Aromatoleum aromaticum EbN1: one gene and its partners. The protein of the gene in region 1 binds, or shares a complex with, the protein of each later gene. Links are inferred from orthologs where the notes say so. Each region holds a gene or a part of one and is shown in the gene's direction. Other genes may lie near its edges. The genes, in order: secY, secA and secG.

Region 1 (9,049 bases):
CCCGCACGGTGGTGGCGAGGGCCGGACCGGCGAAGGCGGCGTGGCGCGCAGCCCGTGGGGTCAGCCGGCGAAGGGCTACCGCACGCGCAGCAACAAGCGCACCGACACGATGATCGTGCAGCGTCGTCACAAGCGTTAAGGGGTAACAAATGGCACGTTCTATTAAAAAAGGCCCGTTTGTCGACGCGCATCTGCTCAAGAAGGTCGACGCCGTGCGGACGAGCAACGACAAGCGCCCGATCAAGACCTGGTCCCGTCGCTCGACGGTGTTGCCGGACTTCGTCGGCCTGACGATTGCGGTCCATAACGGTCGGCAGCATGTTCCGGTCTTCGTGTCGGAAAACATGGTTGGTCACAAGCTCGGCGAGTTCGCCCTGACCCGTACGTTCAAGGGGCACGCGGCGAGCAAGAAGGCGAAGAGGTAAGGAGTCATCATGGAAACCAGAGCAATTCTCCGCGGCGTTCGCCTGTCGGCCCAGAAGGGGCGGCTGGTGGCGGACCAGGTGCGGGGCAGGCCGGTTGATCAGGCACTCAACATCCTTGCCTTCTCGCCGAAAAAGGGCGCGCAGATCATCCGCAAAGTGATGGAGTCGGCGATTGCCAATGCAGAACACAACGATGGCGCAGATATTGACACCCTCAAGGTCAAGACGATCTACGTCGAGGAAGGCATGTCGCTGAAGCGCTTTGCGGCGCGGGCAAAGGGACGCGGGGCCCGCATTCTCAAGCCGACCTGCCACATCTACGTGACCGTCGGGGAATAAGGGGTACATATGGGTCAGAAAATTCATCCGACCGGGTTCCGCCTTGCGGTCACTCGTGATTGGAATTCCCGTTGGTTCGCATCGAGCGGTGATTACTCGAGAATGTTGCACGAGGACCTGAAAGTCCGCGATTTTCTCAAGAAGCGTCTTGCTCACGCATCGGTGGGGCGCGTTGTCATCGAACGCCCGGCGAAGAACGCACGGATCACCCTTTTCAGCGCACGCCCTGGTGTCGTGATCGGCAAGAAGGGCGAGGACATCGAACTGCTCAAGCGCGAGCTTCAGAAGATCATGGGCGTGCCGGTGCACGTCAATATCGAAGAAGTGCGCAAGCCGGAAGTCGATGCCAAGCTGATCGCCGACTCGATCGCCCAGCAGCTCGAAAAGCGGATCATGTTCCGCCGCGCCATGAAGCGCGCAATGCAGAATGCAATGCGGCTCGGCGCACAGGGCATCAAGATCATGAGCGCCGGACGACTGAACGGCGCCGAAATCGCTCGCACCGAGTGGTACCGCGAAGGCCGCGTTCCGCTGCATACGCTGCGTGCCGATATCGACTATGGCGTATCCGAAGCGAAGACCACCTACGGCATCATCGGTATCAAGGTGTGGGTGTACAAGGGTGAGATGCTCGGGCGCAACGAGCGGCCTGCGGTCGTCGAGAACGAGAACGAGGCTCGTCGCGGTCGCCGCGCGCCTCGCAATGATGCCGGTGACAACCGCGGCGCCAAGCGCCCCGCACGTCGCACGGGTGCCGAACAAGCGGGAGCTGGCGACAAGGCCGGCACCCGGACCAGGAAAGCGGGAGTAGACGATGCTGCAGCCGTCGAGAAGGAAGTATCGTAAGGAGCAGAAGGGCCGGAACACCGGGATCGCGACGCGCGGCGCCAAAGTCAGTTTCGGCGAGTTCGGGCTCAAGGCGATCGGCCGCGGTCGTCTGACCGCCCGTCAGATCGAGTCCGCACGACGGGCGATGACCCGGCACATCAAGCGGGGCGGGCGCATCTGGATCCGGATTTTCCCGGACAAGCCGATCTCGAAGAAGCCAGCTGAAGTGCGGATGGGTAACGGCAAGGGGAACCCGGAATACTGGGTTGCCGAGATTCAGCCCGGCAAGGTGTTGTATGAGATGGACGGTGTCGACGAGACGCTCGCCCGCGAAGCGTTCCGGCTTGCTGCTGCGAAGCTTCCGCTCGAGACGGTCTTTGTTCATCGTCAAATGGGGTGAGCATGAAAGCGAGTGAACTCCGCGCGAAGAGCGCCGGTGAATTGAATCAAGAATTGCTCGAACTGCTGAAAGCGCAGTTTTCGTTGCGTATGCAACTTGCGACTCAGCAGCTCGGCAATACGAGCCAACTCGGGAAAGTGCGTCGCGACATCGCGCGCGTCCGCACGCTCCTGCAGGAAAAGGCGGTGCAGAAATGACCGAGCAGATCGAAAAAGTCAGGCGCGCGCTCGTTGGACGTGTGGTCAGCGACAAGATGCAGAACACGGTGACGGTTCTCGTCGAGCGCCGTGTGAAGCACGAGCTCTACGGCAAGGTGATCACGCGGTCCGCGAAGTATCACGCGCACGTCGAAGACGGTGGAGCAGCGGCCGGCGATCTGGTTGAAATCGAGGAATGCCGTCCGATTTCAAAGACCAAGTCGTGGCGTGTGGCCAAGGTGCTCGAGAAGGCTCGGGTCATCTGAGCGTAGTGTAGGTTTTCGGACAGCTTGGCAATGCAGCGCCAAGCTGTTATAGTTTTTATCTTTGCTTTTCGCTCTTCGGGGCTTTCTACCCGTACGGGTTCCAAGACTGACCGCTGTAGCGGGGCAAGTTGGAGATAAATTCATGATTCAAATGCAGTCCAGGCTGGACGTTGCCGACAATACCGGTGCGCGTTCAGTGATGTGCATCAAGGTCCTTGGTGGTTCCAAGCGCCGCTACGCGGGTATCGGCGACATCATCAAGGTCACCGTCAAGGATGCCGCGCCCCGTGGGCGCGTGAAAAAGGGCGATATCTACAGCGCCGTCGTCGTGCGCACCGCCAAGGGCGTGCGTCGTCCCGACGGTTCGCTCGTCAAGTTCGATGGCAATGCCGCAGTGCTGCTCAACAACAAGCTCGAGCCGATCGGTACGCGCATCTTCGGGCCGGTGACGCGCGAGCTGCGCACCGAGCGCTTCATGAAGATTGTTTCGCTCGCGCCTGAAGTGCTCTAAGGAGGGCGTGAGATGAACAAGATCCGCAAAGGTGATGAAGTGGTGGTTCTGGCCGGCAAGGATCGCGGCCGGCGCGGCGTCGTGCTGAGTCGCGTCGACGACGAGCGGCTGCTCGTCGAAGGCGTGAATCGGGTCAAGAAGCACGTGCGTCCGAACCCGCTCAAGGGTGAAGTGGGCGGCATCGTCGAGAAAGAGATGCCTCTGCATATTTCCAACGTCGCATTGTTCAATCCCGCAGCCCAGAAGGGCGATCGCGTGGGAATCCGGGTGCTTGAGGACGGCCGCAAGGTGCGCTTCTTCAAGTCGAATGGCGAACTGGTGGACGCGTAAGGAGTGGCAATGGCGCGCTTGCAGGAATTCTACAAAGAAACGGTGGCTCCGGACCTGCTCAAGCAGTTCGGATACAAGTCCGTGATGGAAGTGCCGCGCATCACCAAGATCACCCTGAACATGGGTGTCGGTGAGGCTGTCGGCGACAAGAAGATTCTCGAACATGCGGTTGGCGACATGGTCAAGATCGCCGGGCAGAAGCCGGTGGTGACGAAAGCCCGCAAGTCGATTGCAGGATTCAAGATTCGTGACGGTTACCCGATCGGCTGCATGGTGACGTTGCGTGGCGCGAAGATGTTCGAGTTCCTCGATCGCCTGGTGACCGTGGCGATGCCGCGGATCCGCGACTTTCGCGGCATTGGCGGCAAGGGTTTCGACGGTCGTGGCAACTACAACCTCGGCGTCAAGGAACAGATCATTTTCCCCGAAATCGAGTACGACAAGATCGATGCCCTTCGGGGGATGAACATCAGTATCACGACGACCGCCAAGAGCGATCAGGAAGCTCGGGCCCTGCTCGTCGCGTTCAAGTTCCCGTTCAAGAATTGAGGAAGTTATGGCGAAACTGTCCCTGATCAATCGAGAAGAGAAGCGCCGCAAGACGGTCGAGAAATTCGCCGCCAAGCGGGCCGCGCTGATCGCTCAGATCAATGATTTCAAGCTGCCGGAAGAGGAGCGCATGGTTGCTCGTCTGAAGCTGCAGCAGTTGCCGCGCAATGCAAGTCCGGTTCGGGAGCGTAATCGCTGTGCCTTGACCGGGCGTCCGCGCGGTGTGTTCCGCAAGTTCGGATTGTGCCGTAACAAGCTGCGCGACCTGGCGTTCCGCGGCGAGGTGCCCGGCATGACCAAGGCGAGCTGGTAAGGAGATTATCGTATGAGTATGTCCGATCCCATCGCCGACATGCTGACCCGTATCCGTAACGGTCAGCAGGCTCAGAAAGTGAGCGTGTCGATGCCTTGCTCGAAGCTGAAGGTCGCGATCGCGAAAGTCCTGCAGGACGAAGGCTATATCGACGGCTATTCCATTCGCGAAGCGGGTGGCAAGCCGGAACTGGATGTTGCACTCAAGTACTATGCCGGCCGCCCGGTCATCGAGCGGATCGAGCGCGTCAGCCGCCCCGGTCTGCGCGTATACAAGGGTAGCGGCGATCTTCCCCGTGTCATGAACGGACTGGGTGTCGCGATCGTGTCGACCCCACGCGGTGTCATGACGGACCGTGCGGCGCGTGCCGGCCGGGTCGGCGGCGAAGTCATTTGTTACGTCGCATAAGGGGGGATCATGTCTCGTGTAGCTAAGAATCCGGTGGCAATCCCCCAGGGCGTCGAGATCACGATCGGGGCCGATGAAGTTTCCGTCAAGGGGCCGCTGGGCGCCGTGAAACAGTACATCGGCAATGCGGTGACGCTCGAGCGCGACGGTGATGCGCTGGTGTGCAAGGCGCGCGAAGGTGTCGCAAACAGCCGGGCGATGTCCGGCACGGTGCGCGCCCTCGTCAACAACATGGTTACCGGCGTGACGAAAGGCTTCGAGCGCAAGCTCACGCTGGTCGGCGTCGGCTATCGGGCGCAGGCCCAAGGCGACAAGCTCAACCTGACGCTCGGTTTCTCCCACCCGGTGGTGCATCAGATGCCGGCCGGCGTGAAGGTGGAAACTCCGACTCAGACCGAGATCGTCATCAAGGGCATCGACAAGCAGCAGGTCGGTCAGGTCGCAGCCGAGGTGCGTGCATACCGCGAACCCGAGCCGTACAAGGGCAAGGGCGTCCGTTATTCGGACGAAGTGGTTGTGCTTAAGGAAACCAAGAAGAAGTAAGGGCGGTTCGTCATGAACAAGAAAGAAGTTCGTCTGCGTCGTGCTCGTAAAACCCGAGCCAAAATCGCGGAGCTGAAGTCGGTGCGCCTAACCGTGTTCCGTACCAACTCCCATATCTACGCCCAAGTCATTGACGGTAGCGGTTCGCGGGTGTTGGCGGCGGCATCGACCGTCGAGGCCGACGTGCGCTCGCAACTGCCGAACGGCGGCAACAAGCAGGCCGCGCAAGTCGTCGGCAAGCTCATCGCCGAGCGGGCGAAGGCCGCCGGGGTCGAAGCGGTGGCGTTCGACCGCGCTGGCTTCCAGTATCACGGTCGCGTCAAGGCGCTGGCCGAGGCCGCCCGCGAAGGCGGACTCAAGTTCTAAGCGAGGTTTCGAATGGCTAAGCAACAAAGCAAGCGACCGCAAGCGGCGGATGAGCGCGACGACGGCCTGCGGGAGAAAATGGTCGCGATCAATCGCGTGACCAAGGTCGTCAAGGGCGGCCGGATCCTCGGTTTTGCGGCGCTTACGGTTGTCGGTGATGGCGACGGCGGCGTCGGAATGGGCAAGGGCAAGTCGCGCGAAGTTCCGGTGGCGGTGCAGAAGGCGATGGACGAAGCGCGTCGCAAGCTCAAGAAGATTTCGCTCAAGAACGGCACGTTGCAGCACGCGATCGTCGGCAAGCACGGCGCGGCCTCCGTGCTGATGCAGCCGGCTCCTAGCGGCACCGGCATCATCGCTGGTGGTCCGATGCGGGCGGTGTTCGAAGTGATGGGCGTGACCGACGTGACCTGCAAGTGCCTTGGCTCCGCCAATCCTTACAACGTCGTGCGTGCGACGCTCAACGGTCTTCTGGCGATCAACACGCCGGCCGAGATCGCTGCCAAGCGTGGCAAGTCGGTCGAAGAGATCCTGGGGTAAGCGATGTCCGAGAAAACGATCAAGGTCACGCTCGTGAAGAGCGTGATCGGCACCAAGCAGTCGCACCGTGCAACCGTCCGTGGCCTTGGCCTGCGACGCACGAACCACTGTGTCGAACTGCAGGACACGCCCGAAATTCGCGGCATGGTGAACAAGGTGTCGTACCTGCTGAAGTGTGAGGGTTGATATGCGACTCAATACGATAAAGCCCGGCGCCGGCTCGAAATCGGCGGCAAAACGCGTGGGCCGCGGCATTGGCAGCGGTCTGGGCAAGACCTGCGGGCGCGGCCACAAGGGCCAGAAGTCTCGTGCCGGTGGTTTCCACAAAGTCGGTTTCGAAGGCGGCCAGATGCCGCTGCAGCGCCGGCTTCCGAAGCGCGGCTTCGTGTCGCTGACGGCTGCGCGCAAAGTCGAGGTGCGCCTGTCGGAACTCGACAAGCTGCCCGTCGACGACATCGATCTGCTGGTGTTGATGCAGGCGGGCGTCGTTCCGGCCGATGCGCTGTCGGCGAAAGTCGTGCTGTCCGGGACGATCGGACGCAAGATCACGCTGCGCGGCATCGGTGCGACCAAAGGCGCGCTGGCGGCGATCGAAGCTGCCGGCGGCTCGGTAGCGACCGCGTAACCAAGGGAAAGCGAAGTGGCCAATCCTGCTGCGACGCTGGGGGCGTCCGGGCGTTTCGGGGATCTGAAACGCCGCGTCCTGTTCCTGCTCGGTGCACTCCTCGTGTACCGGATCGGCGGGCACATTCCTGTTCCCGGCATCGATCCGGCGCGACTGTCCGAGCTTTTCCAGTCGCAGGCGGGCGGCATCCTCGGCGTATTCAACCTGTTTTCCGGCGGTGCGCTGTCACGGTTCACGATTTTCGCGCTCGGCATCATGCCGTATATCTCGGCGTCGATCATCATGCAGCTGATGACGGTCGCAGTGCCGCAGTTGGAAGCGCTGAAGAAAGAGGGTGAGGCGGGGCGGCGCAAGATTACGCAATACACGCGCTACGGGACGGTCGCGCTGTCCCTCGCGCAGTCGCTCGGCATTGCGATCGCGCTCGAGAGCCAGCCCGGGCTCGTGCTCGATCCGGGGCTCATGTTCCGTTTCGTGACCGTCGCGACGCTGGTCACGGGCACGATGTTCCTGATGTGGCTGGGCGAGCAGATCACCGAGCGCGGCATTGGCAACGGCATTTCGCTGATCATTTTCGCCGGTATCGCCGCAGGTTTGCCGAGCGCCATCGGCGGGCTGTTCGAGCTGGTGCGCACCGGAGCGATGCATCCTTTCACGGCATTGCTGATCTGTGTGCTCGTGGTACTGGTGACTGGCTTCGTCGTGTTCGTCGAACGGGGTCAGCGCAAGATCCTGGTGAATTACGCAAAGCGCCAGGTCGGGAACAAGATCTACGGCGGGCAGAGTTCGCATTTGCCGTTGAAGCTCAACATGGCAGGGGTCATACCGCCGATTTTTGCTTCGAGCATCATCCTGTTTCCGGCGACGCTGGGGCAATGGTTCGGCGCCAGCGAAGGCATGACCTGGCTTCGCGATATCTCCTCGACCCTGGCACCAGGACAGCCGATCTACGTGATGCTTTATGCTGCGGCGATCATGTTTTTCTGTTTCTTCTATACGGCGCTGGTGTTCAACGCCAGGGAGACGGCGGACAACCTGAAGAAGAGCGGTGCTTTCGTTCCGGGAATTCGACCCGGCGACCAGACCTCGCGCTATATCGACAAGATCCTTACGCGGCTGACTCTCGTGGGAGCGGTGTACATCACTCTGGTGTGCCTGCTGCCCGAGTTCCTGATCCTTCGCTGGAACGTTCCGTTCTACTTCGGCGGGACATCGCTGCTGATCATCGTCGTCGTGACGATGGATTTCATGACACAGGTGCAGGCTTACGTGATGTCCCATCAATATGAGAGTTTGCTGAAGAAGGCCAACTTCAAGGGCGCGGGCCTTCCCACCAGGTAACTCATGGCGAGAGGGATGTAATCGGCGAGATGCAGGGCGAGATGACCGAGAACCTGCCCGACGCAATGTTCCGCATCCGGCTCGAGAACTGACAGGTGGTTCTCGGATACACCTCGGGAAGAATGCGGATGCACTGCCTCCACGTTCTTCCCGGCGACAAGGTCACTGTGCAACTGACGCCCTACGACCTGACAAAGGCCCGGATCGTTTTCCGGACCAGGTAATCAAGAAACTGGAGTAACAAAATGAGAGTTCAGGCTTCGGTAAAGCGGCTTTGCCGCAACTGCAAAATCGTGCGTCGTAAAGGCGTGGTTCGCGTGATCTGCATCGACCCGCGTCACAAGCAGCGCCAGGGTTGATTCGCTGGCGTTCACGTATTATTATTTAATGTTTCGCTTTTTGGGGTAATCGAATGGCCCGTATTGCTGGGGTAAACATTCCCAACCACAAGCATGCCGAGATCGCGCTGACCGCCATCTATGGAATTGGCCGTTCGCGTGCTCAGAAGATTTGCGATGCTGCCAACGTCGTGCGTTCCGTCAAGATGAAGGATCTCACCGAGTCCGACATGGAACGGTTGCGTGATGAAGTGGCGAAATTCATTGTCGAAGGTGATCTTCGTCGCGAGACGACGATGAACATCAAGCGACTGATGGATCTTGGTTGCTATCGTGGGGTTCGTCATCGTCGCGGCCTGCCGCTTCGTGGCCAGCGCACCCGCACCAATGCGCGTACCCGGAAAGGGCCGCGCAAGGCAATCGCCGGCAAGAAGTGATAGGAATAGATAATGGCTAAAACTGCTGCGAAAGTTCGCAAGAAGGTCAAGAAGAACGTCGCCGAGGGCATCGCCCACGTGCACGCGAGCTTCAACAACACGATCATCACTATCACCGACCGCCAGGGCAATGCGTTGTCCTGGGCGACCTCTGGTGGTGCCGGCTTCAAGGGCTCACGGAAAAGTACCCCGTTTGCCGCCCAGGTCGCGGCCGAAGCTGCCGGCAAAGCTGCACAGGAATGTGGCGTCAAGAACCTGGAGGTCCGCATCAAGGGCCCGGGGCCCGGGCGCGAATC
Region 2 (9,072 bases), 1.4 Mb from region 1 along the record:
GATGCTGACCGGGGACGGCCGGCCGTACCTGCTCGAGATGAACACTTCGCCCGGCATGACCGGCCATTCGCTGGTGCCGATGGCGGCCAAAGCCGTCGGGCTGGACTTCACCGCGCTGTGCCTGGCGATCCTCGAGGACGCGCGTCTTGGCTGACTTCCGTCCCGGCACCGCGTTGCGTCACGGCGGCCTCGGCGGCAACCGGGCGCCGGCACGCGCCCGCGAAAAGGAAGGATTGTGGGACAGGCCGGCGACGCTGAACCTGATTTCGGAGGTGCTGATGCTGTTCGCGGCGGTCGCGCTCGGCTACGCGCTCGTGGTGTGGTTCCTGTCGCGGCCGCTTTTTCCGCTGCGCGAAGTCGTCGTGCTGACGCCGCCGGCACAGGTCACGACAGCGCAACTCGAATACGTCGCGCGCACCGCGATCCGCGGCAATTTTTTCTCGGTCGACCTCGAGCAGGTGCGGGGGGTGTTCGAGAAGCTGCCGTGGGTACGCCGTGCGGAAGTACGGCGGCGCTGGCCGGACGTCCTCGAACTGCGGCTCGAGGAGCACCAGGCGGCGGCGTACTGGACGGTTTCGGAGAGCGGCGAATCGCAGCTCGTGAATCGCTACGGCGAAGTGTTCATCGCCGCCAGCAACGCCGACATCCCGGCTTTCTCGGGCCCGCAGGGCTCGGCGGCATACATCCAGTCGCGGCATCGCGAGTTCGAGCGCGTGCTCGAGCCGCTCGGTCGCCGTCTCGTCAGCCTGGCGCTGTCGGCGCGCCAGGCGTGGCAGTTGCGCCTCGACGACGGCCTGGTCATCGTGCTCGGCCGGGACCATGAAAAGGCCCCGACTGATCAGCGGCTGGCGCGCTTCGTTCATGCGTGGCCGAACGCGCGCGACAGCGTCGGAGTACAGGTTGCGGTAGCGGATCTCCGCTATCCGAGCGGATTCGCGCTCACTCCGGTGGGCGACTTGAAAGCAACGAAAGGCAAGCAATGAGCAAGGAATACAAGGACTTGGTCGTCGGTCTCGATATCGGTACCGCCAAGGTCACCTGCATGGTGGCCGAGTCGCGTCCGGACGGGCGCCTCAATGTCATCGGGCTCGCGACGCAGCCGACCAGCGGTCTCAAACGCGGCGTGGTTGTGAATATCGAGGCCACCGTCGATGCGATCGCGCGCGTGATCCAGGAAGTCGAGCAGATGGCCGAGTGCAAGATCCGCGACGTCTATACCGGGATCGCCGGCAGCCACATCAAGAGCTTCAATTCCAACGGGATGGTCGCGATCAAGGACAAGGAGGTCACGCCGCTGGACGTCGAGCGCGTGATCGAGGTCGCGCGCGCGATGCCGATCCCGGCCGAACAGCAGATCCTGCACATCCTGACGCAGGAGTTCATCATCGACGGCCAGGGCGGCGTGCGCGAGCCGATCGGCATGAGCGGCGTCAAGCTCGAGGTCAAGGTGCATATCGTCACCGGCGCGGTGTCGGCGGCACAGAACGTCATCAAGTGCGTGCGCCGCTGCGGCCTGGAGGTCATGGACCTGATCCTGCAGCCGCTCGCGTCGAGCTACGCGGTGCTGACCGAGGACGAGAAGGACCTCGGTGTGTGCCTCGTCGATATCGGCGGCGGTACGACCGACATCGCCGTCTTCACTCATGGCGCGATCCGCCACACTGCGGTGCTCCCGATCGCCGGTGACCAGGTCACCAACGACATCGCGATGGCACTGCGCACGCCGACCTCCGAAGCCGAGGAGATCAAGATCCGCCACGGCGTCGCGCTGCACACACTCGCCGATCCCGAGGAGATGATCGAAGTGCCCGGCGTCGGCGACCGGCCGCCGCGGCCGCTGTCGCGCCAGCGTCTCGCCGACGTCATCGAGCCGCGGGTCTCCGAACTGTTCGAGCTGGTGCAGGCCGAATTGCGCCGCAGCGGCTACGAGGAGCTGCTGTCGTCGGGGGTCGTGCTGACCGGCGGTTCCTCCATGATGCTGGGCATGGTGGAGCTCGGCGAGGAAGTGTTCCACATGCCGGTGCGCATCGGCTCGCCGCAGTATGCAGGAGGGCTTGCCGACGTCGTGTGCCAGCCGCGCTACGCGAACGCGATGGGGCTGGTGATGGAAGGGTCCGCGCAGCGCCGGCGGGGCATGCTGGCACGTGAAACGCGCAGTGTCCGCCAGGTGTTCGGGCGGATGAAGTCATGGTTCGAGAAGAATTTCTGAGCGGATGGGGAGTCATCCGTCGAATTTGAAGGTGCGCCCGCGTTAACCTGCTATTTAGTTATAAAATTTGCGTTTGACACTAAATGCAGTGGCCGGGAACGCAGTGCGCAAAACGGTTGATATTCAGGAGACGAGGCAAATGATCGAAATCGTTGAGAAGGAACAGACCGGCACGGTGATCAAGGTGATCGGTGTCGGCGGGGCCGGCGGTAACGCTGTCGACCACATGATCCGCGAGAATGTGCAGGGCGTGGAGTTCATCGTTGCCAACACCGACGCCCAGGCGTTGAGCCGCTGCCTCGCGCCGAACAAGATCCAGCTCGGCAGCTCCGGGCTCGGCGCGGGATCGAAACCCGAAGCCGGCCGGGCTGCCGCGCAGGATTCGCGCGATGCCATCGCGGCGGCGCTCGACGGCGCGCACATGTGCTTCATCACCGGCGGCATGGGCGGCGGCACCGGCACCGGTGCCGGCCCGGTGGTCGCCGAGATCGCGAAGGAGATGGGTATCCTGACCGTCGCGGTCGTCACCAAGCCGTTCGACTTCGAAAACCGCCTGCGGGTGGCCGAGAGCGGTATCGAGGAACTGACGCGCTACGTCGATTCCCTGATCATCGTGCTCAACGACAAGCTGCTCGAAGTGTATGGCGACGACGCCGGCTTCGAGGACTGCTTCCGCTCGGCGGACAACGTGCTGCGCAGTGCGGTCGGCGGCATTGCCGAGATCATCAATGTTCCCGGCCTCGTCAACGTCGACTTCCAGGACGTGCGCACCGCGATGGGCGAGATGGGTCGGGCGATGATGGGCTCGGCGGAAGCCGATGGCCTCGATCGGGCGCGCATCGCTGCCGAGCAGGCCGCGGTCAGCCCGCTGCTCGAAGGTACGGAACTGTCGGGCGCGCGCTGCGTGCTGATCAACATCACCGCCAGCCGCTCGCTGAAGATGTCGGAAGTGCGCGATGCAGTGAAAACGGTGCAGGCGTTCGCTGCCCCCGAAGCCTTCGTGAAATACGGCACCGTGTTCGACGAGGCGATGGAAGACCGCGTGCGCGTGACCGTCGTCGCGACCGGCCTCGGCGCGCCACGCACCGGACGCCAGCCAGTGATGCAGGTCGTGCAGGGTACGGGCACTTACGGCGCGCTCGGCGGCAACGTCAACATGGCCAATCTCGACGTCCCGGCGGTGATCCGCCACACCCGGCGCACCACCGTCGAAGCGATGAGTGCAAACGGCATGGGAACTTACGACATCCCGGCTTTCCTGCGCAAGCAGGCCGACTGACGCACCGGCGTTTCGTCCCGTTCGACAGGCGCCCCGTAGACCGCTGCCTCCGGTCGGCGTCAGGGCGCCTGTGGCCTCGCGCTCCCGCCCCAGATTTCCGCCGGAGCGAAACGCTCCTGCCGCGGTCCAATGAACCGTTGCAGGCAGTGCCGCCCGTGGACCCGCCCGGCGCGCAGGGTCCCGGAAGGCGCCGGTTGCCGTGTTAAACTGCTGGCCGGAAACAGGAATAATTCAAAAATGATCAGGCAGCGCACCCTCAAATCGATCGTCAAGGCCACCGGGGTAGGGCTGCACGGGGGACGCAAGGTCCAGCTCGTGCTGCGGCCGGCAGCGCCCGACACGGGGGTCGTCTTTCACCGCGTCGATCTCGATCCGCCGTGCGACCTGCCTGCCGATCCGTATTCCGTGTGCGACACGCGCATGTGCTCCGGACTGGAGCGCAACGGGGCGAAAGTCGGCACCGTAGAGCACCTGATGTCTGCGGTGGCCGGCCTGGGCGTGGACAATCTTCACGTCGACGTCGATGCGCCCGAGCTCCCGATCCTCGACGGCAGCGCCGGCCCGTTCGTGTTTCTGCTGCAGTCGGCAGGCATCGAGGAGCAGAAGGCGCCGAAGCGCTTCCTGCGCGTGAAAAAGGCGGTCGAGTACCGCGAGGACGACAAATGGGTGCGGCTCGAGCCGCACGACGGCTTCCGGCTGACATTCTCGATCGTTTTCAACCACCCGGCGATCGACAAGACCTCGACCAGCGTGACCGTCGATTTTGCCGAACATTCGTACGTGCGCGACGTCGCCCGCGCCCGTACTTTCGGTTTCATGCAGGATGTCGATTCGATGCGCGCCCACGGACTGGCCCTCGGTGGCAGCCTCGATAACGCGATCGTCATGGACGAATACCGCGTGCTCAATTCCGACGGCTTGCGCTACGTCGATGAGTTCGTCAAGCACAAGGTGCTCGACGCGATCGGCGACCTGTATCTGTGCGGCCACCCGCTGCTCGCGGCCTACAGCGCGCACAAGGCGGGGCACGCGCTGAACAACCAGATCCTGCGCGTCCTGCTCGAGGACCGCTCGGCGTGGGAAATCGCCACGTTCGAGCAGCCGGGAATGACTCCCGCCGCGGTGAGTCATCAGTTCGAGCTCGCGCCGGCGACCTGATCACGACGATGCTGGCCATTCGTCTTCTCGCAGTCCTTGCGGCGATCGGCATCGGCGCCTCGCTGATCGCATGGATGCTGACCGGCAATCCTCGTTATCGCCGCTGGGCGTGGAATTTCCTTCGCGCCGGCCTCGTCGTCGTCTTCGTATTCCTCGCGCTGCTCGCGCTCGAGCGGGTGTTCCTGCCGCTCGCGTGAGCGCTTCGCCGGGCCGTCCCAAGAAGCGCTCAGTCCCGCATGGCGGGACCGCGCGTAGCGCGAGGGTGCTCTAACGAGCGCTTCAGCCGGCCCGGCTGCGATCTATCAGTCGCTCCAGCGATTCGCGCAGCGGCGAATCGGCCGGCAGGCTCGATGAAAAATCGGCGAGGCTGCGCCGCCCCGCGTCCGACAGCGTCCGGTCCGGGGCAGGGCGCGGCGCTTCGCGCTCCTCGATCACCTGGACCTTGACCTGGATCGTCCGGATCGGCATGCCGGCCGCACCGAACTGTTCCGCGAGAGTCGGTGCGATCTGCTTGAGCCGCACGGCGACCGCTCCGCCATGGGCCAAGAGCACGAGAGTGTCGTTCTTGACATTGGCGACTGCGCACGCGGACGCCAGGGCCGGGGGAAGATGCTGTTCCAGCACCGCCTGAAGTTTGCGCAGGCGCGCAGCGTGGTCGCGCAAACGTGCGAGCGCGTCGCCGCTGCCGAGAAATCGCTGGATAAGCTGGGTCATGGAAGTGCGCTCGCGATCATTCCCCATGGTAGGTTTCACGCCCTGCGCCTGCAAGCGCCGCAAGGGCGGGACGTGGTCACGCCCTTGCGGCGCAGCGTGACTTGCAATACGGATCGATTCCACCCACATGCTAAACTTGCGCCTTTGCCGAATCGTCCGACCCCACCATCCATGATCTCCGGCCTACTCAAGAAAATTTTCGGCAGTCGCAATGACCGCCTGATCCGCCAGTATTCCCAGACCGTACGTGCGATCAATGCGCTCGAGCCGGAAATCTCCGCGCTGTCGGACGAGGCCTTGCAGGCGAAAACTGCCGACTTCAAGCAGCGGGTCGCGAACGGAGAGTCGCTCGACAGCATCTTGCCGGAAGCGTTCGCCGTCGTGCGCGAGGCCGGCAAGCGGGTCCACGGCATGCGGCACTTCGATGTGCAGCTGATCGGCGGAATGGTGCTGCACAACGGCAAGATTTCGGAAATGCGCACCGGTGAAGGCAAGACGCTCGTCGCGACGCTGCCCGCGTATCTCAACGCGCTGACCGGCAAGGGCGTGCATGTCATCACCGTCAACGACTACCTCGCGAGCCGTGACGCAGACTGGATGGGCCGCATCTACGGTTTTCTCGGCCTCACGACCGGCTGCAACCTGTCACGCATGGGGCATGAGGCGAAGCAGGCCGCGTACGCCTCCGACATCACCTACGGCACGAACAACGAGTTCGGCTTCGACTACCTGCGCGACAACATGGTCTATTCGACCGGCGAGCGGGTGCAGCGCGGGCTGAGCTTCGCCATCGTCGACGAAGTCGATTCGATCCTCATCGACGAGGCGCGCACGCCGCTGATCATCTCGGGGCAGGCCGAAGACCATACCGACCTCTACCTCAAGCTCAACCAGGTCGCGCCGATGCTCGCCGAGCAGGAAGGCGAAGGCGACAACGTCATCAAGCCGGGCGACTACACGCTCGACCTGAAGGCGCGCCAGGTGCTGCTGACCGAACAGGGCCACGAGAACGCCGAGCAGATCCTGACCCGGATGGGCCTGCTTGCCGAAGGCACCAGCCTCTACGACCCGGGCAACATCCTGCTCGTGCATCACCTGTACGCGGCGCTGCGCGCGCATTCGCTGTACCACAAGGACCAGCATTACGTGGTGCAGAACAACGAAGTCGTCATCGTCGACGAGTTCACCGGCCGCCTGATGGCCGGCCGGCGCTGGTCCGACGGCCTGCACCAGGCGGTCGAGGCGAAGGAAAGCGTGCGCATCCAGGCCGAAAACCAGACGCTTGCGTCGATCACCTTCCAGAACTATTTCCGCATGTACGGCAAGCTCGCCGGCATGACCGGTACGGCTGACACCGAAGCGTTCGAATTCCACTCGATCTACGGGCTGGAAACCGTCGTCGTGCCGACGAACCGGGCGATGGTCCGCAAGGACGAGAACGACAAGGTCTATCGCACCGCGAAGGAAAAATGGGACGCGGTGATCGCGGACATCCGCGGATGTGTCGAGCGCGGCCAGCCGGTGCTGGTCGGCACGACGTCGATCGAGATCAACGAGTTCCTGTCGGGCGAGCTGAACCGCGTCGATCTGTCGCACCAGGTGCTGAACGCGAAGCAGCATGAGCACGAAGCGGAGATCGTCGCGCAGGCGGGGCGCCCGGGAGTCATCACGATCGCGACGAACATGGCCGGGCGCGGCACCGACATCGTGCTCGGCGGCAGCATCGAGCGGCAGCTCGCCGCAGTACGCGACGACGAGACGCTGACGCCCGAGCAGAAGGAGGCCCGCACGGCCGCGCTGCGCGAAGAGTGGAAGCCGGTGCACGAGCAGGTGCTCGCCAACGGTGGCCTGCACATCATCGGCACCGAGCGGCACGAGTCGCGCCGCATCGACAACCAGCTGCGCGGCCGCGCCGGACGCCAGGGCGATCCGGGCAGTTCGCGCTTCTACCTGTCGCTCGAAGACCCGCTGATGAAAATCTTCGCCGGCGAACGCCTGAACGCGATCATGGTGCGGCTGAAAATGCCCGAGGGCGAGGCGATCGAGCATGCGATGGTGACGCGCTCGCTCGAATCGGCGCAGCGCAAGGTCGAGCAGCGCAACTTCGACATCCGCAAGCAGCTGCTCGAATACGACGACGTCGCGAACGACCAGCGCAAGGTCATCTATCAGCAACGCAACGAACTGCTCGAAGCCGACGACATCTCGGAGACGATCCGCGCGATGCGCCAGGGCGTGCTGCACGACAGCTTCCGCGTCCACGTGCCGGTCGACAGCGTCGAGGAGCAATGGGACATCGCGGCGCTCGAACAGGCGCTCGCGTCCGAGTTCCAGCTCCGGCTGCCGATCGGCGAATGGCTCAAGGCGGAACCGAATCTCGACGACGAGACGATCCTCAAGCGCCTCCTCGCCGCTGCCGAGGAGCAGTACGCGGTGAAGACCGCGCAGGTCGATCCGGTCGCATGGCACCAGTTCGAGCGCAACGTGATGCTGCAGAGCCTCGACACCCACTGGCGTGAGCACCTGGCGGCGCTCGATCACCTGCGGCAGGGCATCCACCTGCGCGGCTACGCGCAGAAGAATCCCAAGCAGGAATACAAGCGCGAGGCCTTCGAGCTGTTCGAGACCCTGCTCGATACCGTGCGCAACGACGTCTCCAAACTCCTGATGACGGTCCAGGTGCGCACCGAAGCACAGCTCGAGGAGGCGGAAGTGCCCCCCGAGCTCGAGAACGTGCAGTACCAGCATGCCGCTTTCGACGAGGCCCTCGGGGTCGCTACTGCTCCGGAGGCCGCGCAGGCAGCAGCGCCCGCCGGACCGAAAATCGGGCGCAACGATCCGTGCCCGTGCGGATCGGGCAAGAAATACAAGCATTGCCACGGCAAGCTGAGCTGAGATGCGATGCGCGAGGAGTTGCCGGGATTCGCCCCCGGAGCGCTCGCGCAATCGCGTGCCACGACCCGGATTCCGGTTATTCCGGGCATGGCCGATCGTTTTGACCGTGGCCACGGGCGGCCTTCCACCTCGTATCCTGTTCCACGGAGAAAACCATGCCTGTGAATCTGATCGCTGTGCAGCCGTCCGATCTCCTTCCGGTGCCCGGCGTTCGCGTCGGGGTCGCGGAGGCCGGGATCCGCAAGGCCAACCGGCGTGACCTGACGCTGATCGAACTTGCCGCCGGCAGCCGCGTCGCCGGTGTGTTCACCCTCAACCGCTTCTGCGCGGCGCCGGTGCAGCTGTGCAAGCAGCACATCGCCGGCGGCGACGTGCGCGCGCTGGTTATCAATACCGGCGTTGCGAACGCGGGCACCGGCGAACAGGGGTTGGCGGACGCCCACGCGACCTGCGTCGCGGTCGGCCGCACCCTGGGCGTCGCGCCCGAGCAGGTGCTGCCGTTCTCGACCGGCGTGATCCTCGAAGCGCTGCCTGTCGACCGCCTGATCGCCGGGCTGCCCGCGGCGCACGCGGATTTGCGCGAGGACGGCTGGTTCGACGCGGCGCACGCCATCATGACGACCGACACGCTGGCGAAAGCGGTGTCGCGGCAGGTCGAGATCGGCGGTCGCACCGTCACCTTGACCGGCATCAGCAAGGGCGCCGGCATGATCAAGCCGAACATGGCGACGATGCTCGGCTTTCTCGCCTGCGACGCCGCCGTCTCCCAGGCCTTGCTCGATGCGCTGACGAAGGAGGCCGCGGATCTGTCGTTCAA
Region 3 (10,371 bases), 600 kb from region 1 along the record:
GGAAGGCGTCGTCGGCACGCTGATGAGCAATCTCGGCCTCGAGCGCGCGATCGGCCGCCTCGGCCTTGCCTTCGCGCGAGCCAAGGTCGGTGACCGCTACGTGCTGGAAACCATGCATGAACGGGGCTGGAGGCTCGGCGGGGAAAACTCCGGCCATATCATCTGCCTCGATCGTCATACCACGGGCGACGGCATCGTCTCCGCGCTCCAGGTTATCGCGGCGCTGATCAAGGGCCAGTGCACGCTGGCTACCGCGTGTGCGGACCTCGTCTTCTATCCGCAGAAACTCATCAACGTGCCTCTGGCCGCAGGATTCGACTGGCGGTCCGACGAGCGCATCGACCAAGCGCGCAGCGACGCCGAACTGGAACTCGGCGAGCAGGGCCGGGTGCTGCTGCGCCCTTCAGGAACCGAGCCGTTGCTCCGGGTCATGGTGGAAGGAAAGGACGGTTCCCAAGTCGAGAGACTGGCGCGACATATCGCCGACTGCGTTCGGCACGCCAGCGTCTGACGAAGGGCCGCGAGCTTTCGGGCCTTCGGCAACGAGGGCTTCGACCGCCTCGTCGTAGCCAATTCTGCGGTTTCGGTTGAGGCAGCGCAGCGCCCAGCTTCGCCTGTAACACTCCTGAAATATTGCGTCCGTACACTTCGGCCGCCCGAGCAGCATCGAGCCGAATCTTTTTTTGTGAAGGATATCGGCTTCGCGATCGATGCGGCGGCTCGGTGCTCGCCACTGTCAAATTTCTGACACATTTGGCGAGGATGATTCGAGGCGCCTCAAGCCGCGGCAACATCGCAGCGGCACCGGGCATCGTTCATTTACCAGGAGATTCCGTATGTCGGGTTTCAAGCAGGTCGCCTTGGCGACCGCTCTCGTCCTGTTCGGTTCGCACGCTGTGCACGCCCAGTCCATCGTGAAGGTGGATGGCTCCAGCACCGTGTTCCCGATCACGGAGGCCGTAGCCGAAGATATTCAGAAAGCCAGGAAAGGCTCGGTGAAGGTCACGGTCGGCATCTCGGGCACCGGCGGCGGTTTCAAGAAATTCTGCCGCGGCGAGATCGATGTTTCGGGCGCGTCGCGTCCGATCCTGAAAAAGGAGATGGAAGCATGCGCGAGCGCCGGCATCAGGTATTACGAACTGCCGGTTGCCTTCGACGCCTTGACGGTCATCGTCAACCCGAAGAACACCTTCGTCAAACAGCTGACCGTCGAGCAACTCAAGAAAATGTGGGAGCCTGACGCACAGGGCAAGGTCACCAGCTGGAAGCAGATCGACTCGTCGTTCCCGGATGTCCCGCTGAAGCTTTTCGGCGCGGGCTCGGATTCCGGCACTTTCGATTATTTCACCGAAGCGGTCGTGGGCAAGGCGAAAGCTTCGCGCGGTGATTTCACCGCCTCGGAAGACGACAACGTCCTCGTTCAGGGCGTTTCACGCGACCAGAACGCAATCGGCTACTTCGGTTATGCCTACTACGCGGAAAACCAGGGCAAGTTGAAGGCCGTGCCGATCGTGAACAAGGAAGGCAAGGCGGTTTCGCCCGGTCCCGACTCGGTGATCAGCGGCGCCTACAATCCGCTGTCGCGCCCGATCTTCATTTATGTCAGCGAAAAGTCGCTGGAGAAGCCTGAAGTGCGCGATTTCGTGGCTTACTACATGAAGAACGCTTCGGATCTTGCGACCGAAGTGAAATATGTTCCGCTGCCACCGAAGGCGTATGAAACCGCGATGGAGAATGTGAACAAGAAGAAGGTCGGCACCGTTTTTGGCGGTGAAGCGGAAGTCGGCGTCACCATCGAGTCGCTTCTGAGCCGCGAAGCAAAGCTCTGACGTCCGGGTGCGCGGGCGGCGCCCGCGCACCCTTTACCCTGTCAACGGGCCAAGAATGCAAGACGCAAACAGCATGGAATCGCTCGAAGGCGCATCCTTCGAGCCGCTGAGGGTCAGCGACCGGCTGGCCAGGAAGGCGCTGCGCCACACGAAGGAACGCGTCATCGAGGCTCTGCTTTTCGGCGCAGCGGGTGTCTCGGTGCTGACGACGGTGGGCATCGTGTGGGTGCTGGTCAGCGAGTCCTACCACTTCTTCACGGTCGTGCCGATCTGGTCCTTCCTGACCGACACGATGTGGACGCCGCTTTTCGCCGACGCGCATTACGGCATCCTGCCGCTGCTTGCCGGCACGCTTACGACTTCGCTGGTCGCGCTCGTGGTCGCGATCCCGCTCGGGACGACGATCGCGATCTACCTCTCGGAATTTGCAAGGCCCGCCGTGCGGGAAGCCGTGAAACCGTTTCTCGAACTCCTCGGCGGCATCCCGTCGATCGTCTACGGCTACTTCGCGCTGATCGTCGTCATACCGCTGTTGCAGCTGTTGATCCCGGGCTTGCCCGGGTTCAACATGCTCGGAGCCGGCATCGTAATGGGGATCGCGATCATTCCCTACGTCAGTTCGCTCGCGGAGGACGCCATGCGAGCGGTGCCGATGAGCATGCGCGAGGGTTCCTACGCGATGGGCGGCACGAAATTCCAGACCGCCGTCCGGGTCGTGATACCTGCGGCGCTTTCGGGCATTTTGTCGGCGTACATTCTCGGGATTTCGCGCGCCGTGGGCGAGACGATGATCGTTGCGGTCGCTGCCGGCATGCAGCCGAACTTCACGATGAATCCGATGGAGCCGGCACAAACGATTTCGGCATACATCGTGCAGGTCGCGCTCGGCGACCTGCCTCACGGCTCGATCGGTTACCAATCGATTTTCGCCGCAGGACTGAGCCTCATGGTGATGACGCTGCTCCTCAATGTCGCCGGTCACTTTGTCCGCCGCCGCTATCGTGAAGCCTATTGAGAGGATGAGCATGATTCCCGCGGATCTCTCCGGTATTCAGCGCATCATCCGGCGCAACAAGCGACGGGACCTGATTTTTGCGATCTTCGGTTTCGTGGCGTTGCTGATCGGCGTGCTGACCTTTCTCGCATTGTTCCTGCAGATGGCCTTTGCGGGATGGGAGCGATTGACCCCGGACTTCTTCACCTCTTTCCCGTCACGACGTGCCGGTCAGGCAGGGATCCTCTCCGCCTGGGTGGGCTCGGTGCTCGTGATGCTGGTGACTGCGGTGTCGGCCGTCCCGCTGGGTGTCGCTGCAGGGGTGTACCTCGAGGAATATGCGACGAGGAGTTTCGTCACCGATCTCATAGAAATCAACGTGACCAATCTCGCCGGGGTACCTTCGATCGTCTACGGACTGCTCGCGCTCGGGGTCTTCGTCTACGCCTTCGGCTTCGGCCAGAGCATCCTGTCGGCGGGCCTGACGCTGGGCCTGCTGATCCTTCCCGTCGTCATCGTTGCCACGCGGGAGGCGATCCGCTCGATTCCGCAGCACATCCGCGAAGGGGCCTATGCGCTGGGGGCCACGCGTTGGCAGGTCACGCGTGATCATATCGTGCCCTATTCGATGCCTGGCATCCTTACCGGTGTCATCATCGGCATGTCGCGGGCGATCGGTGAAACGGCGCCGGTCATCACGATCGGCGCGCTGACCTTCATCGCCTTCCTGCCGGAGTCGCCGATCGGGCCGGAGTTTCCCTGGGTGAACTTCGAGTGGCTGAAATCGGGGTTCACCGTCATGCCGATCCAGATGTTCAACTGGACTTCCCGTCCGGAGGAGGCTTTCCAGCAGAACGCCGCCGCCGCCGGTTTCGTGCTGGTTCTCATGACCCTGGCCATGAACGCGATTTCCATCTGGATTCGTTATCATCTGCGCAAGGACATCAAATGGTAGGCAATATCGTAATGCGTTCAATTGATCGACCCGGCGGGCAGGCGGCAAGACCGACCATCGGGAGTGTCGCTGGCGCATCGAACACGCGCACACGCGATGCCCGCTCTTTGCCCGACACACCGCCACTCAAGGCGGCAGCGGAAAACTTCAGTTTTTATTACGGCCAGTTCCAGGCACTTAAATCCATCACTCTGCCGGTCTACGAGAAGCACGTTACTGCGCTGATCGGGCCGTCCGGATGTGGCAAGTCCACGCTGCTGCGGGCCTGCAACCGGATGCACGATCTCTCTCCGGGCAACCGGTACGAGGGCGCGATCCGGTTGCTGCCCGACAACACCAATCTGCTCGACCCCGCCGTCGATCCCATCGAGGTCCGGATGCGAATCGGCATGGTGTTCCAGAAACCAAACCCGTTCCCGAAATCGATCTACGAGAATGTCGCGTACGGACTGCGTATCCGAGGGGAAAAAAGTCGTTCCGTCCTCGACGATCGCGTCGAGGAGGCCCTCAAGGGCGCGGCTCTGTGGGCGGAAGTCGCACATCGCCTGAACGAACCTGCGTTTGCCCTGTCCGGCGGGCAGCAACAGCGACTGTGCATCGCGCGTTGCCTCGCGACAGACCCCGAAGTGCTGCTGTTCGACGAACCGACCTCGGCGCTCGACCCCATCGCCACCGCCAGCATCGAAGAACTTATCGACCAGCTGCGGCAGAAGGTCACGATTCTGATCGTCACGCACAACATGCAACAGGCGGCGCGGGTGTCGGACTTCACCGCCTACATGTATCTCGGGGAACTGATCGAGTTCGGCCAGACCCGCCAACTGTTCGTGAATCCTGTTCGACGGGAAACCGAGGACTACATCACAGGACGCTTCGGCTAGGTATCAGGCCGCACACCAGCTTTTCTGCGGTCCCCCGCTTGGCCCGGCCGCGCGGGTGGTCGAGGGCATCGCCTTTACCCCGTAGGGCCGGGCACGATAGAATGGCTCGATTTGACGGATTCGAGTGCATGGAACGCAAGCTTGTCGTCGGCAACTGGAAGATGAACGGCGATCTGGTAAGCAATCAGGCGCTCTTCGAACAGCTTGTCGACCGTAGTCCCTCCAGCATCGATACTGCCCTGTGTGTTCCGTTTCCTTATCTGGCGCAGGGTCAGCGAGCGTTGTCGGGGAGTGCGATAATGCTCGGCGCCCAGAATCTGAGTGAATTCGATGCCGGAGCGTATACGGGCGAAGTCAGCGGGCGGATGCTTTCGGACTTCGATTGCCGCTTCGTCATCGTCGGCCATTCGGAGCGGCGTACGGTGTTCCGGGAGGATGACCAGCTGGTTGCGCGAAAGGCACGTGCCGCGCTGGCGGCAGGTCTCGTGCCTATCGTATGCGTCGGCGAGTCGCTTGCCGAGCGGGACGCAGGCCAGGCAGAAGACGTCCTGTTGCGCCAGCTCGAAGCATTGGTCCAGCTGCTCGACGGCGCGTCGCTGGCACGGCTTGTGATCGCGTACGAGCCGGTGTGGGCGATCGGGACCGGACGGGCGGCTTCCCCGGAGCAGGTCCAGGAGATCCTTTCGTTCGTACGACGCTGGTTGTCCGGTCACGTGGGAAATTCTCGCGCGATCCGGATCCTGTATGGGGGAAGCGTGAAGGCAGACAGTGCCGCTGCATTGTTCAGTCTGCCTGATTCGGACGGCGGGCTGATTGGCGGCGCGTCGCTTGTTGCCCAGCAATTTCTTGAGATCTGTGAAGCTGCTGCCAAGGCTGCACAGGACGGCAATATGGGTGATTTCAAAGGTTCTCGATGAGTAATTATATTTTTTCAATCGTTCTGACGATTCACGTGCTGGTTGGCCTGTTCATCATCGGACTGGTGTTGATGCAGCACGGCAAGGGGGCGGATGCCGGAGCGGCATTCGGTGGTGGTGCTTCCGGCAGCGTGTTCGGATCATCCGGTTCGGCGAATTTTCTCAGTCGCACGACAGGCGTCCTTGCCACGGTCTTTTTCATAACCAGTCTGAGTCTCAGCTACCTGGCGAGCAACAAACCGAGCCAGCCTTCGAGCGTGATGGAGGGCGCTTCGGCCTTGTCCGCGCCCGCGACGGACGCGAGTCCGGCTGACGGCGGCGCGGAGGATTCGAAGGCGAAGGCGATTCCAAAATAAGTTCATTTTGGGTTTGCGCACTGCGGAAAAAGTCGTATAATTTTTTGGCTGTAACAACGTGGCCGACGTGGTGAAATTGGTAGACACGCCATCTTGAGGGGGTGGTGGCGAAAGCCGTGTGAGTTCGAGTCTCACCGTCGGCACCAGGTTTTGAAGATCGCCCGCTAATGCGGGCGTTTTCATGCCGTGCAACAGTGAAGTCAGCGCAAATCTAATATCCAAAACGGGGTGTTTCGATGCTGGAAAACTACTTTCCTGTCCTGATGTTCATCCTCGTTGGTCTGGGATTCGGTCTGGTTCCCGTGATTCTCGGGCGTGTTCTCGCTCCCTATCGGCCGGACGGCGAGAAGCTGTCGCCTTATGAGTGCGGCTTCGAGGCGTTCGAAGATGCGCGCATGAAATTCGATGTGCGCTATTACCTCATCGCCATTCTTTTCATTCTCTTCGATCTCGAAATCGCCTTTTTGTTTCCCTGGGCGACTGTATTTCAGGAATTCATTGCAGCCGGCGAAATTGCCTGGTTTGTATTCGGTTCGGTAATGGTTTTTCTTGCCGTGCTGGTTATCGGCTATGTCGTCGAGTGGAAGAACGGTGCACTCGACTGGGAGTGATGCATGAGCATTGAGGGCGTTTTTCGCGAGGGATTTGTTACCACCTCGCTCGATGCGGTGATCAATTGGACGCGCACCGGTTCTCTGTGGCCAATGACCTTCGGCCTGGCCTGCTGTGCCGTCGAAATGATCCACGCAGGCTGCGCACGATACGATCTCGACCGCTTCGGCGTGGTGTTTCGTCCCAGTCCCCGGCAGTCGGATCTCATGATCGTGGCCGGTACGCTTTGCAACAAGATGGCGCCGGCATTGCGCAAGGTTTATGACCAGATGGCCGAGCCTCGTTGGGTGATCTCGATGGGCTCGTGTGCCAATGGCGGCGGCTATTATCACTACTCGTATTCGGTCGTGAGAGGGTGTGATCGCATCGTGCCGGTCGATGTCTACGTGCCCGGTTGCCCCCCGACTGCAGAAGCGTTGCTGTACGGCATCATTCAGTTGCAGAACAAGATCAAGCGCACTAACACCATTGCGCGGTGACAGGTGGCCCATTTATGAGTTCGAAGCTGGAACGTCTGAGCAGTTCGCTGCAAAACATCCTGGGTGCGAAGGTGCGGTCGGTGGTCGTCGATCGCGGGGAGGTCACGCTCGAAGTCGCAGCGGCCGATTACCTCGCCGCGGCACAAATGCTGCGGGACCATCGTGATCTGCGATTCGAGGAACTGATCGACCTCACCGGTCTGGATTATTCGGCTTACGGGAACGGAGCCTGGACGGGTAAGCGGTTCGCCGTCGCCGTGCATCTGCTTTCTCTCACGCACAACTGGCGCATTCGTTTGCGTGCCTTCGCCGATGACGATGCCTTTCCGATGTTCGAGTCACTGGTTGGAGTATGGCCAGGTGTCAATTGGTACGAGCGCGAGGCCTTCGATCTCTACGGCCTCATGTTTGCCGGCCATCCGGATCTGCGCCGAATCCTGACGGATTACGGCTTCGTGGGCCATCCGTTCCGCAAGGACTTTCCTGTTTCCGGCTACGTCGAGATGCGTTACGACCCCGAGCAGGGAAGGGTGGTGTATCAGCCCGTGACCATCGAGCCGCGTGAGAACACGCCGCGCATCGTGCGCGAAGAGAACTACGGGGATGTTGGCAATGGCTGAGATTCGCAATTACACAATCAACTTCGGCCCGCAGCATCCTTCGGCCCACGGCGTGCTTCGTCTGGTGCTTGAGCTCGACGGCGAAGTCGTCGTGCGTGCCGACCCGCATATCGGCCTGCTCCATCGCGGAACGGAGAAGCTCGCGGAAACACGTACCTGGGTGCAATCGGTCCCTTATATGGACCGGCTCGACTATGTGTCGATGATGTGCAACGAGCACGCCTACTGCCTGGCGATCGAGCGTCTGCTGGGGCTCGAAGTGCCGATTCGCGCCCAGTACATCCGGGTCATGTTCGATGAGATCACCCGGATTCTGAATCATCTTCTCGGCATCGGCACGCACGCGCTCGATATCGGCGCGATGACGATGGTGCTGTATACGTTCCGCGAACGTGAAGATTTGATGGATGCCTACGAGGCGGTTTCAGGTGCGCGGATGCATGCCGCGTATTACCGTCCCGGCGGCGTCTATCGCGACCTGCCGGACCGCATGCCGCAATATGTTGTCAATAAGTTCAAGAACGCGAATACCGTCCGCGAGCTGAACGAGAACCGCCAGGGTTCGTTGCTCGATTTCCTGGAGGATTTCACTGAACGGTTCAACGGCTACTGTGACGACTACGAAACGCTCCTCACCGACAACCGGATCTGGAAACAGCGCACGGTGGGTATCGGTGTGGTCACGCCCGAGCAGGCCAAGGCCTGGGGATTCACCGGGCCGATGCTGCGGGGTTCCGGCGTCGCGTGGGACTTGCGCAAAAAGCAGCCTTACGAAGTGTACGACCGCATGGACTTCGACATTCCGGTCGGGAAGAACGGCGATTGTTACGACCGTTACTTATGCCGCATGGAAGAGATGCGCCAGTCGAACCGCATCGTCAAGCAGTGTATCGACTGGTTGCGCAAGAATCCGGGGCCGGTCATCGCGGACAATTACAAGGTTGCGCCGCCGCCGCGCGAGAGGATGAAGGGCAACATGGAGGAGCTGATCCACCATTTCAAGCTCTTCACCGAAGGCATGCATGTCCCGAGCGGAGAAGTGTACGCGGCAATTGAACACCCGAAGGGCGAGTTCGGCGTCTATGCCGTCTCGGACGGCGCGAACAAACCTTACCGTCTGAAGCTCAGGGCGCCGGGGTTCGCGCATCTCGCGGCGATGGACGAGATCGCCCGCGGCCACATGATCGCCGACGTGGTCGCGATCATCGGCACGATGGATGTGGTGTTCGGCGAAATCGACCGCTGAACGAACTGGCATGACAAACGTCGGCAGGCAATCCGGGAAGACGAACACGAAATGCTGAGTCAGAAATCGCTACAACAGATCGATCGCGAGATCGCGAAATATCCGCCAGATCAGAAACAGTCGGCGGTAATGTCGGCGTTGCGCATCGCCCAGATTGAAATGGGCTGGCTGGCGAAAGAGACGATCGAATTTGTCGCCGGCTATCTCGACATGCCGGCAATCGCCGCTTACGAGGTGGCGAGCTTCTACAACATGTACGATCTTCAGCCGGTGGGACGCCACAAGATCACGGTGTGCACCAACCTCCCGTGCGCCCTGTCGGGGGGCGTGCATGCAGCCGATTATGTGAAGCAGAAGCTGGGGATCGATTTCAACGAGACCACGCCGGACGGCAAGTTCACCCTCAAGGAGGGTGAATGCATGGGAGCCTGTGGCGACGCTCCAGTGCTGCTGGTGAATAATCACCACATGTGCAGCTGGATGACGACGGAAAAGATCGATCAACTGCTGGCCGATCTGGAAAACAAATGAGCGCACGCGGACTTATTCTCGCCGGCGTCGACGGCGACCGCACCTGGCGGTTACAGGACTATATCGGGCGCGGCGGTTATTCCGCTCTGAAAAAAATCATTGCGGAAAAGATTCCGGCCGAAACGGTTATCGCCGAATTGAAGGCTTCTTCGCTGCGCGGACGCGGCGGTGCGGGTTTCCCCACCGGGCTCAAATGGAGCTTCATGCCGCGTTCATTCCCGGGAGCGAAATATCTCGCCTGCAATTCCGACGAGGGCGAGCCGGGTACTTTCAAGGACCGCGACATTCTCCGCTACAACCCGCACAGCGTCATCGAGGGCATGACGATCGCGGCGTATGCGATGGGATGCGAGCGGGGCTACAACTACATCCACGGCGAGATTTTCGAGATCTACGAGCGCTTCGAGGAGGCGCTGGCCGAAGCGCGTGAAGCGGGCCTGCTCGGGCAGAAAATCCTGGGTTCGGATTTTTCGTTCGAGTTGTTCGCACACCACGGCTACGGTGCCTACATCTGTGGTGAAGAGACCGCGTTGCTCGAGTCGATCGAAGGCAAGAAAGGGCAGCCGCGCTTCAAGCCGCCGTTTCCGGCAAGCTATGGCCTTTACGGCAAGCCCACGACGATCAACAACACTGAAACTTTCGCCTCGGTGCCGTTCATCATCAATATGGGCGGCGAGAGTTTTCTCAACCTCGGGAAGCCGAACAACGGCGGCACGAAGTTGTTCTCGATTTCGGGACACGTCAATCGTCCGGGGAATTACGAGATCGGAATGGGCACTCCCTTCGCGGAGTTGCTCGAAATGGCTGGCGGAATGCGCGGCGGGGGCAAGCTCAAAGCCGTCATTCCCGGCGGCTCGTCATCGCCCGTGTTGCCGGCAGCCGTGATGATGGACTGCACGATGGACTACGACTCCATCGCCAAGGCAGGGTCGATGCTCGGTTCAGGCGCGG

What was found.
Region 2: the proteins of secY (region 1) and secA are in contact, whole or in part, in a crystal structure (PDB 3DIN), measured with the Thermotoga maritima proteins. The link is inferred for Aromatoleum aromaticum EbN1 from one-to-one orthologs. Residues at the interface, in WP_004081795.1 of Thermotoga maritima: Glu108, Gly109, Glu110, Glu111, Ala236, Glu237, Arg238, Arg239, Ile240, Thr241, Ile242, Gln243, Tyr244, Ala245, Arg246, Arg247, Val248, Thr249, Gly250, Arg251, Arg252, Val253, Tyr254, Gly256, Ala257, Ser258, Thr259, Tyr260, Leu261, Pro262; in WP_004082002.1 of Thermotoga maritima: Glu261, Ala262, Arg263, Lys300, Ala301, Arg302, Thr303, Ile304, Ile305, Leu323, Tyr324, Asp325, Pro326, Val329, Ser330, Tyr333, Ile336, Lys340, Phe345, Val349, Glu363, Phe364, Tyr374, Ser375, Gly376, Gly377, Glu393, Ile395, Thr482, Ser483.
Region 3: secY (region 1) and secG share a complex: the UniProt entries of both Escherichia coli proteins name them as parts of the sec protein translocase complex. The link is inferred for Aromatoleum aromaticum EbN1 from one-to-one orthologs.

The regions. Positions count from the first base shown.
Region 1 is NC_006513.1:2,263,433-2,272,481, forward strand. Bases 5,952-8,815 are described here. They hold secY (preprotein translocase subunit SecY), read left to right. Parts: upstream 5,952-6,652; coding sequence 6,653-7,978; downstream 7,979-8,815. Other genes in these bases: rpsE (30S ribosomal protein S5), read left to right, coding at 5,952-6,012; rpmD (50S ribosomal protein L30), read left to right, coding at 6,016-6,198; rplO (50S ribosomal protein L15), read left to right, coding at 6,200-6,637; rpmJ (50S ribosomal protein L36), read left to right, coding at 8,224-8,337; rpsM (30S ribosomal protein S13), read left to right, coding at 8,391-8,753. Also shown: rplB (50S ribosomal protein L2), read left to right, coding at 1-139; rpsS (30S ribosomal protein S19), read left to right, coding at 150-425; rplV (50S ribosomal protein L22), read left to right, coding at 435-764; rpsC (30S ribosomal protein S3), read left to right, coding at 774-1,610; rplP (50S ribosomal protein L16), read left to right, coding at 1,579-1,992; rpmC (50S ribosomal protein L29), read left to right, coding at 1,995-2,189; rpsQ (30S ribosomal protein S17), read left to right, coding at 2,186-2,455; rplN (50S ribosomal protein L14), read left to right, coding at 2,598-2,966; rplX (50S ribosomal protein L24), read left to right, coding at 2,979-3,296; rplE (50S ribosomal protein L5), read left to right, coding at 3,306-3,845; rpsN (30S ribosomal protein S14), read left to right, coding at 3,853-4,158; rpsH (30S ribosomal protein S8), read left to right, coding at 4,171-4,566; rplF (50S ribosomal protein L6), read left to right, coding at 4,576-5,109; rplR (50S ribosomal protein L18), read left to right, coding at 5,122-5,475; more of rpsE, read left to right, coding at 5,488-5,951; more of rpsK, read left to right, coding at 8,816-9,049. UniProt on the Escherichia coli protein: The central subunit of the protein translocation channel SecYEG. Consists of two halves formed by TMs 1-5 and 6-10.
Region 2 is NC_006513.1:844,402-853,473, reverse strand. The notes cover bases 5,160-8,455. They hold secA (preprotein translocase subunit SecA), read left to right. Parts: upstream 5,160-5,531; coding sequence 5,532-8,255; downstream 8,256-8,455. Other genes in these bases: argJ (bifunctional glutamate N-acetyltransferase/amino-acid acetyltransferase ArgJ), read left to right, coding at 8,411-8,455; EBN1_RS04045 (DciA family protein), read right to left, coding at 5,160-5,360. Also shown: EBN1_RS04075 (D-alanine--D-alanine ligase), read left to right, coding at 1-154; EBN1_RS04070 (cell division protein FtsQ/DivIB), read left to right, coding at 147-983; cell division protein FtsA, read left to right, coding at 980-2,209; cell division protein FtsZ, read left to right, coding at 2,349-3,488; lpxC (UDP-3-O-acyl-N-acetylglucosamine deacetylase), read left to right, coding at 3,726-4,646; EBN1_RS04050 (hypothetical protein), read left to right, coding at 4,655-4,843; more of EBN1_RS04045, read right to left, coding at 4,926-5,159; more of argJ, read left to right, coding at 8,456-9,072. UniProt on the Escherichia coli protein: Required for protein export, interacts with the SecYEG preprotein conducting channel.
Region 3 is NC_006513.1:2,860,316-2,870,686, forward strand. The notes cover bases 4,258-7,252. They hold secG (preprotein translocase subunit SecG), read left to right. Parts: upstream 4,258-5,572; coding sequence 5,573-5,932; downstream 5,933-7,252. Other genes in these bases: pstB (phosphate ABC transporter ATP-binding protein PstB), read left to right, coding at 4,258-4,659; tpiA (triose-phosphate isomerase), read left to right, coding at 4,788-5,576; ndhC (NADH-quinone oxidoreductase subunit A), read left to right, coding at 6,169-6,543; EBN1_RS13660 (NuoB/complex I 20 kDa subunit family protein), read left to right, coding at 6,547-7,023; EBN1_RS13665 (NADH-quinone oxidoreductase subunit C), read left to right, coding at 7,038-7,252. Outside these bases: glmM (phosphoglucosamine mutase), read left to right, coding at 1-511; EBN1_RS13620 (PstS family phosphate ABC transporter substrate-binding protein), read left to right, coding at 837-1,829; phosphate ABC transporter permease subunit PstC, read left to right, coding at 1,885-2,844; phosphate ABC transporter permease PstA, read left to right, coding at 2,855-3,778; more of pstB, read left to right, coding at 3,790-4,257; more of EBN1_RS13665, read left to right, coding at 7,253-7,643; EBN1_RS13670 (NADH-quinone oxidoreductase subunit D), read left to right, coding at 7,636-8,889; NADH-quinone oxidoreductase subunit NuoE, read left to right, coding at 8,941-9,420; NADH-quinone oxidoreductase subunit NuoF, read left to right, coding at 9,417-10,371. UniProt on the Escherichia coli protein: Subunit of the protein translocation channel SecYEG. Overexpression of some hybrid proteins has been thought to jam the protein secretion apparatus resulting in cell death; while this may be true it also results in FtsH-mediated degradation of SecY.